3 regions of the Terrisporobacter glycolicus ATCC 14880 genome follow, and region 3 is predicted to be linked to each of the others. Evidence: predicted binding sites of a transcription regulator. Region 3 holds the regulator's gene; each other region holds the start of a gene.
The links. The regulator HrcA, encoded in region 3, represses chaperone genes, less so after heat shock. The targets are predictions, from matches to a motif close to TTAGCACTCNNNNNNNNNGAGTGCTAA.
Positions count from the first base shown of each region.

Region 1 (5,894 bases), 580 kb from region 3:
GTTTCCGCAAAATTATCAACAGAAACTACTTCAACTACTTTAACAATAAATTCTGAAGACTATCCAGTAATTATTGTTAATAATAATACTTCAAATTTGGATAAATTAAAAAATGTTGAAATCACAGGAACAAAAGGAACTGAATCTGTTTCAGTAAAGCTAAAAGATATTTCATCTATAGAAATGACTGATACTCCTACATCTATAAATCACGATAATCAAACTAGGTATATATCCGTAACAGCTGGTATTGATTCTAAACACAATATTGGTTTAGTAAGTAAGGAAGTTCAATCAAAATTAGATGATTATAAATCGCCTACTGGCTATGAAATAAAAATGGGTGGTGAAACTGAATCTATTAATCAAGCGATTAGTGATTTAATTAAAATGATTGCTCTTGCCATAGCATTTATTTACTTAATAATGGTCGCACAATTCCAATCATTATTGTCGCCATTTATAGTAATGTTTACTATACCTCTTGCATTTACTGGTGGTTTACTAGCATTAATTATAACTGGCCAAGAATTAAGCGTTATATCCATGCTAGGATTTTTAGTTCTTGCTGGTGTAGTTGTTAATAACGGTATAGTTTTTGTGGATTATGTGAATCAATTGCGTATAAGTGGATTAAATAAAAAAGAAGCTCTTATAGAGGCTGGACGTACTCGTATGAGGCCTATACTCATGACTGCTTTAACAACAATACTTGCCATGTCTACAATGGCCCTTGGTGTTGGCATGGGCGCTGAAATGTCTCAAGCTTTAGCGATAGTAACTATCGGCGGTTTAGCCTATGCTACCCTATTAACATTATTTGTTGTTCCTACTTTATACGATATATTCCATCGTCGCAAAGAATTAAGACAGATAATTATCGATGAGGAGGACTAAATATGAGCAGAAAATATGCAGAAAAAGAATTGCTAATATTTGATGGTTTTAAAAAAATAATCACTGATAACAGTAATATTGAAAATATTAAGGTGTCTGATATTGCAAAAGCTGCTGGAATTGGAAAAGGTACAATTTATGAATATTTTAAAAGTAAGGATGAAATTATAGCAAGATCAATAATTTATAATTTTAAAATAGATATTATAAATACTATAGAAGCTATAAAAGAAGTCTCTACTTTTAAAGAGCAGTGTAACCATTTATTTCATTACAGCATTAGCAGCGGAAAATTCATCTTTCCCTCTTTAAGAATATTATATAATCAAGTTATTCCAAAAGAGTTAAATAGTATACTGCAAGAAGATTTTGAGGAAATTTTAGAGTTGAAAACTCAACTTTATAATTTATTGGATTATGTAATTAATACTGGAATAGATGAAAATATTATTAATAAGGATTTAAGCAGAGATTATCAAAGATATGTACTTATAAGTTCTTCCATGGGTATTATAAATAAAATCAATGCTAATCACTTTCAACAAATTAATTTAAGTGATGATGATTCTATTAATACGCAAAAGAATTTTGCTTATACTATGATATTAAAATCATTAGCTTAATAAAAAATTTGATTCGCTCATGTCGCCAACGAGATGCCTTCGATATCTCTTCAGGCAACTTCGTTGCTAAAAAACTCCCTCTTAAAACACTAAGAGGGAGTTTTTTACATTTTATATTAATAATGATTTATAAAGCTATCACTTTACTCATTAAAGAATTACTTCTTTTTATAAATAAATCTAGTTCTTCTGCATTTAATTCTTTATTAGCAAGTAGAGCTAAATCTACTATTTGATTACAAATCACATCTATTTCTTCTTTTTTATCTTCATTGTCTTTTAGTGACACTAATTTTTTTACTAATGGGTTACTCTTATTTATAACTAAAGTTTTTTCTTCTTTTAAATCCATACCAAAGTTCATTCCAGCAAATCTAGATTGCATTTCCATCATTCTTCTAGATTCTTCTGATACTAAAATCATAGCTGGTGTTTCTTCATTTTTAAGGCTTTCCACTGAATATTTTTCTACTCTTTCATTTATAACAGACTTGAATAATGAAGTTATTTTTTCATCTTCTTCTTTATTTTCTTCACTATCTTTGTCTTTTAGTACGTCTGATAAATCTGAGTCTATTCTATTAAACTTAGTTCCCATTTCTTTGTATTCTATAAACGAAATAAAGTTGTTGTCTATTGTGCTATCTAGTACAACTGCATTTAATCCATAATCTTTAAATAGTTTAACATATTGAGATTGTTGATCCAGATTATTTACATAGAAAACTTTGTTTTCATGTTTTTCTTTTGCTGCCTCTAAGTAATCTGTTAATGTAATATATTTTCCATCTATATCTTTATATAAGATATAATCTTTTACCTTGTCATAGAAACCTTCATCTTTTAAGCAACCAAACTTGATGAATATTTGTATATCATCCCAGAATTTTTCATATTCTTCCCTATTATTTTTGCATAAAGATTTAAGCTTATCTGCAACCTTTTTAACTATATGTTTAGATATTTTGCTTACATCTCTGTCATTTTGTAAGAAACTTCTAGACACATTTAGTGGTAAGTCTGGACAGTCTATTACACCTTTTAGTAATAATAAGAATTCTGGTATAACTTCTTTTATATTATCTGCTACGAATACTTGATTGTTATAAAGTTTTACCTTACCTTCTACTAGTTCAAACTCATTATTTAATTTAGGGAAGTAAAGAATTCCTTTTAAGTTAAACGGATAATCCACATTTAAATGAATCCAGAATAATGGTTCATCAAATACATTAAATACTTTTCTGTAGAATTCTTTATATTCTTCATCTGTACAATCTTTAGGTGATTTTAACCATAATGGATTAGTATCATTTAATGGTGTTGGTTCAACTTTTTCTTCATCTTCTTTAACTTCTGCATCTTCATCTTCCACATATATTTCAACAGGTAAGAAAGAGCAGTATTTGTTTATTATACTTCTTACTTCATATTCATTTAAAAATTCTTCACTATCTTCAGCTAAGAATAATGTTATTGTAGTTCCTCTTGTAGCTCTTGTTCCTGATGGACTTATTTCAAATTCAGTTCCACCTTCTGATATCCATCTTACAGGGTCTGCTCCCTCTTGGAAAGATAATGTATCTATTTCAACCTTTTTAGATACCATAAATGCTGAATAAAATCCTAATCCGAAGTGACCTATAATATCAGTTTCTTCCATTCTATCTTTATACTTATTGAAGAAGTCTTCTGCACCAGAAAAAGCAACTTGATTTATGTATTTGTCTACTTCTTCTGCCGTCATTCCTATACCATTGTCGCTGAATTTTATAGTTTTATTATTCTTACTTACTGATACTGTAATTTTGTATTCTTCATCTTGAGAATTTTTAACTTCACCAAGGGAAACAAGTCGTTTATATTTGCTTACAGCATCGCAACCATTACTTATTAATTCTCTTATAAAAATGTCTTTATCTGAGTATAACCATTTCTTAATTATTGGAAAAATATTTTCTGTATCAATTGAAATACTACCTTTTGTTATTTCCATGTTTATCCTCCTTAAACTTATACCTTTATAAATTTTAATTATTTTCAAATCACAAAATGCAAGGTAGGGGAATAAATAACCTTGCATTTTAAGGGCTTTAATTTAATTTTAGCATACTTACTATTTATTCCCATTTTAATTATAAAATCTTTTTATTAGCACTGTCAAGTATTGAGTGCTAATAAAAATTAAAATTTTTTATTTCTAATCAATAGTAATATATTTTATCTCTTCTTCTTTTTTTCCTACCTCTTTAGGGAATGTAAGTTTCAATATTCCATTGTTAAAACTTGCTTTTATATCTTCTTCTTTTAAATTTTCTCCTACATAAAAACTTCTTGAACATTTTCCACAATATCTTTCTCTTCTTATATAGTTTCCTTTTTCATCTTTATCTTCTTTTGAGGTATTCTTTTGTGCTGTTATTGTCAAATATCCATCTTTAAGTTGAGCTTTTATATCAGATTTATCATATCCTGGTAAATCCATGTCAAGTATATAGTTATTATCTTTTTCTTGTATATCTGTTTTCATAAGTTTTGTAGTGCTACTATTTGTAAAGAATGGATCTTTGAACATGTCATCAAACATATTATCAAATAAACTAAATCCTAAATTGTTATTCATTGGTACTAATTTCATAATCAATTCCTCCTTACATTTATCTCATTACTTTGCTTAAGTAAAAAGATAAGTTTAAATTTTAATATTATTTTTTATTTACTATGATTTGTTCTTTGTTTGTTTTCTTACTTATTATTATAATCATTTTGTTAGCACTGTCAAGTATCGAGTGCTAATTTTTTTAATTTTTTTACAATGGTTATTATATTAATTGTCATATAAAAAATGTGCTCAAAAATAAGCCTATATATAAATAGACTTTTATTAATAACTCATAATTTATTTTTATAAAAAAGAGCAATAACTTGTCTGCTACTGCTCTATTTTTTATCATCTTATAACTTGTTAGTTATATAGTTTGTCTTTTTCCAAAATATCTTATTAAAGACATTACAATTGGCATAAATACAACTAATAGACTTATTAATAAAGTTGAATATAATACGGGTGTTCCCAGAATATTATAAGTACTAGGATTTACAAACATACCTTCTATTTTAATAGCTTCTGCTAAGTTTATTTCCCTAAATACCCTTCCTACTGAATCCATTGGGATGAAATTTCCAAAAAATGCTGGAATATAGTACAAACCTAAACTTAATAATAGAGCTATCATATTATTTTTTACTAATAATGACATTAACATAGTTACTAAAGAATATAATATTGCGCCTATAAAACTGATTCCTAATCCTGTTATATAAAAATCAATAACTCTCATGTCGAAAGGTGTATTTGCATAGTATTTGAATAACTCTAAAGGTGCATTCCACCCTCTAAAATCATATATTAAGGCTCCAATCATATGTACAACATTGATTATAATAAATATTGTTGCTGTGAATATTAAACCGGTTATCATCTTAGATAAAACCATCTTATTCTTTCCATATTTACAACTTAACATTATTTGTGCACTATTGCTTTGATATTCATCACTAAATATTGCTGCTAATCCTACTGCTATTAGCGTTGTTATCAATGTTGCTATTGATCTAAAATCTGCAGTTTTTAACCACCCATGAGAAAAATAAAATTTTGATTCTTCTACATTCTTCACTTTTTTATATATAAAATTAAGATTTTTATATTCATATGTATCTGTTTTATTTTCATTTTTTAATTTATTCATTTCATCTTTCATTTCATCTACTGTATAGAGTTTGTTATTTATTATATATGCGGAATATGGCGGTCTCATTGTATCGTATAGATAATTCATATAAACAATTTCTTTTTTAGTAAGTTTTTCTCCCCTACTTTTCTTTTCTTTTAAATCATTTATCGTCTTTTCTGCCTTAATCGCACTTTCTTCTGTAATAGCCTTTCCTTCGTACTCTTTCATAACACTATATACATCCTCTATATGATCTACCCCTTGATATTTAACATATACACTTTCAGCAACTACATTAAAAATTCCCAATAAAATAGTTAATAACAAAACTATGCGTACTGACTTTTTAGAAAATATTTTATATAACTCAAATTTTATCAAATCTAGCATTTCAAAATCCCCCCCTATATACTGACACTTTCATTAAAATAATATAAAAATACATCTTCTAAATTTGGCTCTTCTTCTATGTATTTAAATTTATTTATATTAGGCTTCTTATCTCCAACTACTCTTACGTTAATCCCACTGTTATTTCTTATCATACTAGATATTTTAAACTCATTTTCAACTTCTTCTAAATCACATTCATTAACACTTAGTGTGTAAACCTTACCTCTAATAGTATATAAAATAT
Region 1 covers NZ_CP117523.1:3,838,579-3,844,472, forward strand. The annotation lists gene TEGL_RS18635 (efflux RND transporter permease subunit) at 1-897, shown strand, start outside; gene TEGL_RS18640 (TetR/AcrR family transcriptional regulator) at 900-1,520, shown strand; gene htpG (molecular chaperone HtpG) at 1,648-3,516, opposite strand; gene TEGL_RS18650 (Hsp20/alpha crystallin family protein) at 3,721-4,158, opposite strand; gene TEGL_RS18655 (ABC transporter permease subunit) at 4,490-5,647, opposite strand; gene TEGL_RS18660 (ABC transporter ATP-binding protein) at 5,662-5,894, opposite strand, start outside.
Region 1: a site for HrcA is predicted at 3,672-3,698, ahead of htpG (molecular chaperone HtpG). Genes of this name have one in related genera too.

Region 2 (5,894 bases), 610 kb from region 3:
ATATGTCTATTAGCTAATAGTCTATGAATTCCAGCAACTCCTACATCATATAATTTTTCTACTTTATTTCCACAGAATAAAGCTGTATAGTATGCTTCATTGGCCACAGGTATGTCAGATGTACCTCCTGTCACAATTAAAATAGTTCCTTTACCCTGATCTTTTATTTCTTCATTTTTTATTCTTAATATCTTTGATAATTCATCATATTCTGCATTAGGATATATTTTAATGATTTTATCATAAGTAGTCTTTTCGCATCTTGTTCCAAGAATATTACTACCTTTTTCGTTCATTCTTTCTATAATCCCTAAAATATGAGCATCACTTTTCCCCTTGCAATATATTACTTCTGGATATCCATTTCTTATACTTCTATGATGATCAATATGAGCATATCCTATATCTTCAAAAGGCAAATCTTTTAATTTCTCTAAGGCATCTTCTATTTCTATGTTACTATCCTTAACATCATTTAATAATTTTTTTAAGTCCATAATTCCCCTCTTTTGCTCTTGTTTTATTTATATATAATTATACCTTAATATTTTATTTAAAACACAACTATTTATTAATTAAAACTTTTTGATTCTATAAATCACCAACAATATAAATCAAACTATCTATTTTCTTAAGCGTAAAAGTGGTTATATTATCTTTGCTTAAAAATATATTTGTAATAAAAAAGAGAGAACTCTATGAGTTCCCCCTTTGTTTAAATTGTATTATATTACATCATTCCTGGCATTCCTGCTCCCATAGGTGCAGCTTTATCTTCTTTTTCTGGAATATCTGCAACAGCAGCTTCTGTTGTTAAGAATACTCCTGCTATAGATGCTGCATTTTGAAGAGCACTTCTAGTAACTTTAGTTGGGTCAACTATACCAGATTCTATCATGTTTACATATTTTTCGTTTAATGCATCAAATCCTATTTCAGGATCTTCTGCTATTACATTTTGAACTATTACTGCACCTTCAAGACCAGCATTTATAGCTATTTGTCTTAATGGTTCTTCTAATGCTTTTCTTACTATTTTAGCTCCTAGTTGCTCTTCTCCTTCAAGAGTTTCAACTAGTTTATCTAAAACTGGTATTGTACTAACTAATGCAGTACCACCACCAGCAACTATACCTTCTTCAACAGCAGCTCTAGTTGCATTTAAAGCATCTTCTATTCTTAATTTCTTCTCTTTCATTTCTACTTCTGTAGCTGCACCAACTTTAACTACTGCAACTCCACCAGATAACTTAGCTAATCTTTCTAATAATTTTTCTTTATCAAAATCAGAAGTTGTAACTTCTACTAAATGTTTTATTTGATTAACTCTATTTTGTATATCTTCTTTTGTTCCATGACCACCAACTATAGTAGTGCTATCTTTTACTACTTTAACTGATGAAGCTCTACCTAATAAATCTAAATCAGCTTCTTTTAAGTCATACCCTACTTCTTCTGATATTACAACACCACCAGTAAGAATAGCTATATCTTGAAGCATTTCTTTTCTTCTATCACCAAATCCTGGAGCCTTAACTGCAACTATTTCACAAACTCCTCTTAATTTATTAAGAACTAATGTAGATAATGCTTCACCTTCCACATCTTCTGCTATTATTAATAATCTCTTACCTTGTTCCACTATTTGATTTAGTATTGGCAATAATTCTTGTATATTAGATATTTTCTTGTCAGTTATTAATATATAAGGATCATTTAAAACTGCCTCCATTTTATCTACATCTGTAACCATGTATGCAGAAACAAATCCTCTATCAAACTGCATACCTTCAACAGTTTCTAATTCTGTATTCATAGTCTTTGACTCTTCTACAGTTATAACGCCTTCTTTTCCTACTACTTTCATTGCCTCAGCTATTAATTTACCTATTTCATCATCTCCCGAAGACACCGCTCCAACTTGAGCTATTTCTTCTTGAGTTTCTATTGTTCTTGATTGTTTCTTTAATTCTTCAACTGAAGCTTCTACTGATTTTTGTATCCCTTTTCTAAGTATTATTGGATTAGCTCCAGCAGTAACATTTTTTAAACCTTCTCTTATTATTGCTTGTGCTAAAACTGTAGCAGTAGTTGTACCGTCTCCTGCTACATCATTTGTTTTAGTAGCAACTTGCTTAACAAGCTGTGCACCCATATTTTCAAATCTATCTTCTAATTCTATTTCTTTTGCTATAGTAACACCATCATTAGTTATTAGAGGTACTCCAAACATTTTGTCTAATATAACATTTCTTCCCTTTGGTCCAAGAGTTACCTTAACTGTATCAGCTAATTTGTTTACACCAGTTTCTAATGCTTTTCTTGTATCTTGCGCAAATCTAATATCCTTTGCCATCTTCATACCCTCCTAATTTTTACTCAATAACAGCTAATATATCGCTTTGTCTTAAAATTATGTATTCTTCTGAGTCTATTTTAACTTCATTCCCTGCATATTTTGAGTATATTACTTTATCTCCAACTTCAACTTCCATTTTTACTTCACTTCCATCTACGAAGCCTCCTGGCCCAACTTCTATAACTTGTGCCATTTGTGGTTGTTCTTTTGCTGAACCTGGTAAAATAATACCACTTGCAGTTTTCTCTTCTGCTTCAACTTTTTTGATTACTACTCTGTCTGCTAAAGGTCTTATTTTCATAATTTATCCCTCCTAAAATAGAATTGTATTATTAAATTTAGTTATTATTATTTTTATCACTCTATATCTTAGAGTGCTAACAAGATAATAATAAACCATTTTCATAAAATTTTCAACCTATTTTTGAACCTTTATTTCTATATAAATATTTATCATTAAACTTTGTTTTTATACCATATTATTTTATATTTTATGATATAAAAAAAGTTTACGCCTTTCATATTAGAAAGGGTAAACTTAGTTACTTCATAAATTCCACATAATGATCGAGAACTTCCTTAGGTTCCCCCATCATTTTAATTACACCATCATGCATCCACATTACAGTATCACAAAGCTCATTTAAAGTAGAAATGTTATGAGAAACTATAACTACTGTTCTTTTTCTATCAGAAATAAGACTCTTCATTTTCGCATAACTTTTCTTTTTAAACTTTTGGTCTCCTACACTTAGAACCTCATCAATAAGCATTATATCTGTTTCTAATATAGCCGTAATAGAAAAAGCTAGCTTCGAAAACATACCACTAGAATATGTTTTTACAGGCATATCTATAAATTGTCCAAGTTCCGCAAACTCTATTATCTCATTCATTTTACTTTTTATTTCTTCTTCTGAAAATCCAAGTAGCATTCCAGATAACATAATATTTTCTCTTCCTGATAAACTTTTATTAAACCCAACACCTATTGATAATAGTGATACTGATTTATTATGTAAATTGATTGATCCTTCATCTGGAGAGAATATACCAGCTAGTGCTTTTAACATCGTGGATTTACCACTTCCATTTTTACCTATTATTCCTAATATATGACCTTCCTCAACTTTAAAAGAAACATCATTTACTGCTTTAAATTTCTTCACATCTACTTTTTTTAGTTTTAATAAATTTCTTTTTATTGAATAAGCTTTTAAACTTTTATATGTAATACTTAAATCATTCACTTCTATGGCTATTGATTTTTCTGACATTATATCACCTTCACATAACTATTTTCGTTTTTGTATATTGTTTTTACTCCTATTACTGATATTATTATTCCTATAATCATCCAAAGTAGCAATAACTTTCTTGATGGAGTTTCTCCATATAGCAAGCATTTTCTTAATGAAGATAGTATAAATGCTATTGGGTTACATTTTAATAATATATCTGAATAGGGAGAATCAATTCGAGATTCTATTGAATAGAAAATCCCAGTCATATAAAATACTGCCCTTAATACAATGTTTACTACATTAGACAGATCTTCTACGAATACCCCAAAATGTAATAATATAGTCATAAAAGCAAAATTAATTATTAAAAGAGTCATCATTATAGGTATAAAGTACAATACATTTGGTGTTATTTCAACCTTACTTATAATCATCATAATAATTACAATTCCCAGTGAAATACACATTTTAAACCCATTTACACACATTTTTGAAAGTATAAGTATAAATTTAGGTATATATACTTTAGATACTATCGCCTTATTTTTCTTAACCATTGTAATACTTTGTTTCATATTTCTATTAAAGAAATCCCAGGCTGTTATACCAACAAATATAAACACTAAAAAATGTTCTTCTTTAGAATTAAATACAACGCCAAATATAAAAGCATAAATCATCATAAAACACAAAGGCTCTAATACCCACCAAACCCAGTTTAGATATGAATTTGATACTTCTGCTTTAAGTTCTGATTTAGCTGAATAAATAGTATAATTATAATATTTTTTAACATCATTAATAAATCGTCCCATATTTTTTCTCTCCTCTAACAAATATATCTTTGTCTAAATTCCTTTTTGATAATTCTTTAAATCATTATAAATTCTTTTACAACCGTTATAATCACTAAATTCAAATAAATCATTAGCTATTTTTATATAGTAATTCAATTTTATAATTTTTTCATATTTATAAATAATTCATCAACCAGGCAACTATTATTATAACATATTTTTCCAAAATTCACCTTATTATATGAAAATCCGCTTTTTTTATAGCATGATAACAATTCAGGATTTTGATAACAAAATATAGATTTTTTCATCTATACAAAATCCAACTAGTACTTAATAGTTATTTGCATTTAAACCGTGCTCCGTAGGTATTTTCTATTAATTTATTATACATTTTAAATCACTCTGTATAATTAGACACCGAGTAATAAAGCTTTATTTCTTCTTTTTCTTCAATAGCAATAAATACTCACTTTTTCATGATATAGCGATTAAAATTTGTTTTTGTTGTTAATTGTTAATCTATTATATATTGGTAGACTAGTTAGTTTTAGCATAAATTTATACCTCTACTTCTTAGTCCTGTTTTTTTCTATATATTAATTACATACTTACATTGCTATACCATCACTTTGTTACATTATATTTTATCTATACAACTAAAACAACAACTGTATTCTGATATATTCTATAAAACAAAAACCATAAAAATAACTGTCAAAATATAAGTTATATAATCTCCACTTTTACAATTTAACAGCTTCTTTTCATTAAATTATAATCACTTTATTGGCGAATTTAGGAATATATATTAATTTCAAACCATTTTTATCTAAATAATTAAATAAAAAGATAAATCCAGCCAATTAATTTTCTACTGCTTAGATTTATCTTTTTATTTAAGATTCTATCATTTATTTTCATCTGAATATATAGAAATATTTTATCCTTGTAATGTATTTCTTAATCTACATTTTCATTAATAAGTTTAAAGTTTGTATATTCACCTAAATCCATAAGTACTATGCTGTGACTTGTTCTTCTTTGGCTAACAGGAATCATTTGCATATAATCTCCATATAAATATGTAAGATATTCATCATAGTGTTTTGGTACAGGTAGTTTATATCCTTCAAAATCTACATAAATAACTTCATCTAACCATTCTTTTGGGAATACTCCTCTTCTTAAATTTCTTCCCATTCCATCATATAAGTACTCTGCTTTTTTACTATTTTTGAATAAAGTTATAATATTATCTTGTAAATACTCTAAAAATTTATATGAACATTTATTCTTCATAAAATTTCCTATTTTACACAACACAGGATGTTTTCCACCTGTTTTCATTTTTTTATTAGCCCATTTATTGAATACCATTGACCTTGTAATTAAAGTAGCATATATATGCAAGTTCTGAATAAATTTATTATTTGATGTATTATCTTGCGATAATATATCTATAAAAATACCATTATGCATTTTCATAAATTT
Region 2 covers NZ_CP117523.1:3,873,801-3,879,694, forward strand. The annotation lists gene larB (nickel pincer cofactor biosynthesis protein LarB) at 1-497, opposite strand, end outside; gene groL (chaperonin GroEL) at 731-2,356, opposite strand; gene TEGL_RS18785 (co-chaperone GroES) at 2,376-2,660, opposite strand; gene TEGL_RS18790 (ABC transporter ATP-binding protein) at 2,902-3,636, opposite strand; gene TEGL_RS18795 (ABC transporter permease) at 3,636-4,418, opposite strand; gene TEGL_RS18800 (LicD family protein) at 5,364-5,894, opposite strand, start outside.
Region 2: a site for HrcA is predicted at 2,714-2,740, ahead of TEGL_RS18785 (co-chaperone GroES). Genes of this name have one in related genera too.

Region 3 (5,894 bases):
AAAACTAAAAAGAAAAGAATAAAAAGTTTGAAAATATTAGCTGTATTTATATTAATAATATCTATAGTTGGTGGTTTCTATATTAAAAAGAATTTATTAAACAATAATAGTTTATCTAAAATTAACTCTAAATATTCTTATAGTATAAGTACATCTAATGAATTGGCTACACAAGTAGGAGAAGAAATTCTTGCCAAAGGTGGTAATGCAGTAGACGCTGCGGTTGCAGTTGCTTATGCTTTAGGAGTTGTAGAACCATATGGATCTGGAATTGGTGGAGGTGGAGGTATGCTTATATACAATCCATCTTCTGATGAATATAAATTCTATGATTATAAAGATGTAGCACCTTTATCTCAGAGTACTAAAAAAAGCAATATTGGAGTACCAGGATTTGTGGCTGGTATGGAAAAGGTATCTCAAGATTATGGAAGTATGGAATTTAAAGACTTAATTCAGCCATCAATAGATTTAGCAAAAAATGGTTTTAAAGTTGATGAAGAGTTAGAGAAAGTTATAAATGTATATTCAGCAACACTTATGAATAATAGTGCATATGTAAATAATGGACAGTTAATAAAAAAAGGTGAGAACTTAGTTCAAAAAGACTTAGCAGAAACATTAGAATACATTAAGTCAAATGGTGCTAAAGGTTTTTATGAAGATGTTATAGCTACTAATGTATCTAAAAAATCAGCCTTAACTGTTGATGATATGAAAAGTTATAAAGTAGATGTTGTAGAACCTGTTTCTGGAGAGTTTAATGGATACCATGTAGTTTCTGCACCAGCACCTTTCTCTGGGGCAACATTAATTCAAACTATGGAAATAATTGAACAACTTGCTAAAGATAAAGATTTAGATTTAAAGGATGCTAATGATTATTTAGATACTCTTAATACAGCCACTGACTTATCAACATATGAAAGAGTGAAAAAAATTGGTGACCCTGATTTTGTAAACATTGACTATAAAACAATGACTTCAGAAAGTAATATAAAATCGCTGATTAATATGGGGAATGTAAAATATCAAGATGATGAAGAATCTGAAAGTACTACACATTTTTCAATTGTAGATAAGAATGGTATGGTAGTTTCATCTACAAATACACTAGGTCATTTCTTTGGTTCAGAAACGCTAGTGGACGGATTCTATCTAAATGGAACAATGAGTAACTTTAGTAAGGGTGGTATTAATAAATATGCACCAGGTAAAAAACCTAGAACATTTACATCTCCTACTATAGTTAAGAAAGGTGATAACTTTACATTAGCTATTGGGACTCCTGGAGGAAATAGAATAGTTAAAGTTTTAGTTCCTGTTTTAGTCGACAAATTATACTTTGAAAAAGACTTACAAGAATCAATAAATAAAAATAGAGTTACTTTCTATTCAAAAGGAACAATATTAGCAGAAGATAATGAAAACAGGGAATCTATCATAGATATTAGTACTACTAAATATCCTGTAATTAAATCTACAGATAACTTATATTTCGGAGCTGTTCAAGCTGCAGGAATAGAAAATGGTAAATATATAGGAGCTTCTGATATACGAAGACCAGGAAAAGTATCTATAAGTAATAAATAAATTTAAATGTATATATCCTATATGATAGACTTTAAAATCTGTCATGTAGGATATTTTTGTGCACACAAATAACAAAATATAAAATAATCAAAGATATGAGTGGGTAATAATATAGTAGCTAGAAAAATTATATAAGGAGAAAACATATGTTAGGTTTATACATACACATTCCTTTTTGTATATCAAAGTGTAAATATTGTGATTTTAATTCATATAAATTAAACTTGGATGAAAAAAGAAAATATTTAAGTGCTTTACAAAAAGAAATGAAATTTTATAAAGAAGAAGTAAGAGAAATAGATACAATATTTATTGGAGGAGGAACACCTAGTATATTAAATCAAGGTGAAATTAAGTTTTTGTTTGATAATGTAAAAAATAATTTTAGTATAAAAAATAATGCAGAAATAACCATGGAATGTAATCCTGGTACACTAACTTTAAATAAATTAAAAACAATGAAAGAATGTGGTGTAACTAGATTAAGTATTGGTTTACAAGCAGTGCAAAATAACCACTTAGAATATATAGGAAGAATACATACATATGAAGAATTTGAAGAAAATTACTATCAAGCTAAAGAAGTTGGCTTTGAAAATATAAATATTGATCTTATGTACGCTCTTCCGAATCAAAGCAAAAAGGATTGGATAGAATCCCTAGAAAAAATTGTAAAATTGAATCCTACTCATATTTCTGCATATTCTTTAATTCTAGAAGAAGGTACAGAATTATTTAAAATGTATGAAAGAAAAGAATTTAAGTTGTTAGATGAAGATACAGATATTGAAATGTATGAATATACGATAAATTATTTGAAATCACATGGGTATAATCAATATGAAATATCCAATTATTCAAAAAAAGGATTTGAATGTAAGCACAATATTTTATATTGGAAGTGTCAAAATTACATTGGATTAGGTGCCTCAGCATCGGGTTTTTTAAATGAAACAAGATATAATAATTTGTGTGAGCTAAATAAATATGAAAATACAATAAATGCTGGTAAAAAACCCATAGAGTGGGAAGAAAAATTAAGTATTAAAGATAAAATAGAGGAAAGTATATTTTTAGGTTTAAGAATGAATGAAGGCATAAAATTTAAAGATTTTTATAAAAAATATAATATTCATTTTGAAGAAGTATATGAAAAAGAAATTAATAAGTTGAAAAAAATGAAATTAATTAAAATTAGCGATGAAGGTATGATATTGACTCAAAAAGGTAGAGAAATATCTAACAGTGTTTTTGTTGAATTTATAAAATAAGAAAACAAATTATTTAAAACCTATTGACAATGAAAAATTAACGTGGTATATAATATATATAATCTTTTTAGCACTCAAATTTAGTGAGTGCTAACAGCGAAGGAGGTATTTGAAAATGGAATTGAATGAAAGAAAAATGAATATCCTCAAAGCAATAGTTAAAGATTATATAGAAACAGCTGAAGCTGTAGGGTCTAGAACAATATCAAAAAAATATAACCTTGGTGTTAGTGCAGCAACTATTAGAAATGAAATGGCCGACTTAGAAGAACTAGGATACTTAGTTCAACCTTATACATCTGCAGGAAGAGTTCCAACAGAAAAGGGCTATAAGCTATACGTAAATTCTCTTATGAACACTATAGAACTTAGTGATAGTGATAAAGAGATAATTGAAAGATGTGTAGATGGTAATATGAATCATATTCAAGACCTAATACATGAAACATCAAAAATGTTATCTCAACTTACTAATTATACTACAGTTGCAATGACAAAACATTTGGCTACTTTAAGTGAAATTAAACATATTCAATTGGTCAGAATGCATGAAAGTGAAATTTTATTAATAGTAGTTACAGAAAAAGGCGATATAAAAAAATCCAGCTTAAGTGCTAAAATTGATTTAGATCAAGCTAAGTTGAATTTGATTTCTGATAACTTAACTAGAAAGCTTTCTGGCAAAACTATAACAGAAATAGATGATAGATTAATAGCATATATAAAATATGAAATTGGAGAATATTCATCTATAATAGACCAATTAGTTAATCTGTTAAATACAAATCCTACTGAAGAAGAGCTTTCAATGACTTTAAATGGAGCCACTAATATTTTTAATTATCCAGAATTTAATGATGTATTAAAGGCTAGGTCCTTTTTAGATATGTTAGGGACAAAAGAAACAATTGCAAAAATTGTTAAGTCAAAGGGTATATTAAAAGATAATGCTACAATTATTATTGGTAGTGATAATGATTGTGAACAAGCTCAAGAATGTAGCGTTGTAACAGCCACCTATAAAGTAGATAATGATTTGATTGGGCGTATAAGTTTTATAGGACCAACAAGAATGGATTATTCTAGAATATATTCTATAATAAATTATATGAATATATTATTAAATAATAAATCAAATAAATTTTAAGCTGAGGGGTGTAAATCTTGGAAAATAACATGAATCAGGATGAAAAAATACAAGAAAATTGCACTTCTAATGAAGAGGAAGTAGCGCAAACATCTGAAGAAAATGTAGAAGCAGAAACTACGTGTGAAGAGAATGTAACAGATATAAACTCTAAGTTAGAAGAAAAAAAAATAAATGACAAAATAGAAGAACTTGAAAAACAAGTAGAAGAAAAAGAAGACAAATATAAAAGACTTCAAGCTGAATATTCTAATTATATGAGAAGAACTCAAGAAGAAAAGCAAACTATAGGTATATTTGCCAATGAAAAAATAATTACAGAATTAATACCTGTTATTGATAGCATGGAAAGAGCTATGGATGCTTGTGCAGATAAAGAAGATGACATGTACAAAGGTATTGAACTTGTACATAAACAGTTAATAGACTGTTTACAAAAATTTGAGGTTGAAGAAATTAATGCATTAAATGAAGATTTTGACCCAAATTTACATTTAGCTGTAATGCAAGAAAGTGTAGAAGGAGTAGAACCAAACAAAGTTGTGATGGTACTACAAAAAGGTTATAAGTTAAATACAAAAATAATAAGACCTACAATGGTTAAAGTTTCTTGTTAATTAAAATAACAAATTATTAAAATTTAAATAGATGAAGAATTAAGGAGGAAATGAATTATGTCAAAAGTAATAGGAATAGATTTAGGAACAACAAACTCATGTGTTGCTGTTTTAGAAAATGGAGAACCACAAATAATAGCAAATAGCGAAGGTATGAGAACTACTCCATCTGTAGTTGCTTTTACAAAAGATGGAGAAAGAATAGTAGGAGAACCTGCAAAAAGACAAGCAGTGACAAATGCTGATAATACAGTAATATCTATAAAAACTCATATGGGTACAGATTACAAGGTTAATATAGAAGGAAAATCATATACACCACAAGAAATATCAGCTATAACACTTCAAAAATTAAAAGCTGATGCTGAAAGTTACTTAGGTCAACCAGTTAAAGAAGCTGTTATAACAGTTCCAGCTTACTTTACAGATGCTCAAAGACAAGCAACTAAAGATGCAGGTAGAATAGCAGGATTAGAAGTTAAGAGAATAATAAACGAACCAACTGCAGCAGCTCTTGCATACGGTATGGATAAATTAGATCAAGATAAGAAAATATTAGTATTCGATTTAGGTGGAGGTACTTTCGACGTATCTATACTTGAAATAGGTGATGGTACTTTCGAAGTTTTAGCTACTGCTGGTAACAACAGATTAGGTGGAGATGACTTTGATAAAGTTATAATAGATTACTTAGCTGAGGAATTTAAAAAAGCTGAAGGTGTTGACTTAAGACAAGACAATATGGCTCTTCAAAGATTAAAAGAAGCTGCTGAAAAAGCTAAAAAAGAATTATCTTCAACAATGACAACAAACATAAACTTACCATTCATAACAGCTACTGCAAGTGGACCAAAGCATATGAATATAGATTTATCAAGAGCTAAATTTGATGAATTAACTCATGATTTAGTAGAAAGAACTATGGAACCAACTAAGAGAGCTTTATCTGATGCTGGACTTTCTGTATCAGAAATAGACGATGTATTATTAGTAGGTGGATCTACAAGAATACCAGCTGTTCAAGATGCTGTTAAGAAATTCATAGGAAAAGAACCTCACAAAGGTATAAACCCAGATGAATGTGTTGCTGCTGGTGCTGCTATACAAGCTGGTGTATTAACTGGTGAAGTTAATGACTTATTATTATTAGACGTAACTCCATTATCTCTAGGAATAGAAACTATGGGTAACGTAATGACTAAGATAATAGAAAGAAATACTACTATACCAACTAAAAAATCACAAGTATTCTCAACTGCTTCAGAT
Region 3 covers NZ_CP117523.1:3,261,394-3,267,287, reverse strand. The annotation lists gene TEGL_RS16035 (gamma-glutamyltransferase) at 1-1,593, shown strand, start outside; gene hemW (radical SAM family heme chaperone HemW) at 1,740-2,864, shown strand; gene hrcA (heat-inducible transcriptional repressor HrcA) at 2,980-4,011, shown strand; gene grpE (nucleotide exchange factor GrpE) at 4,029-4,628, shown strand; gene dnaK (molecular chaperone DnaK) at 4,686-5,894, shown strand, end outside.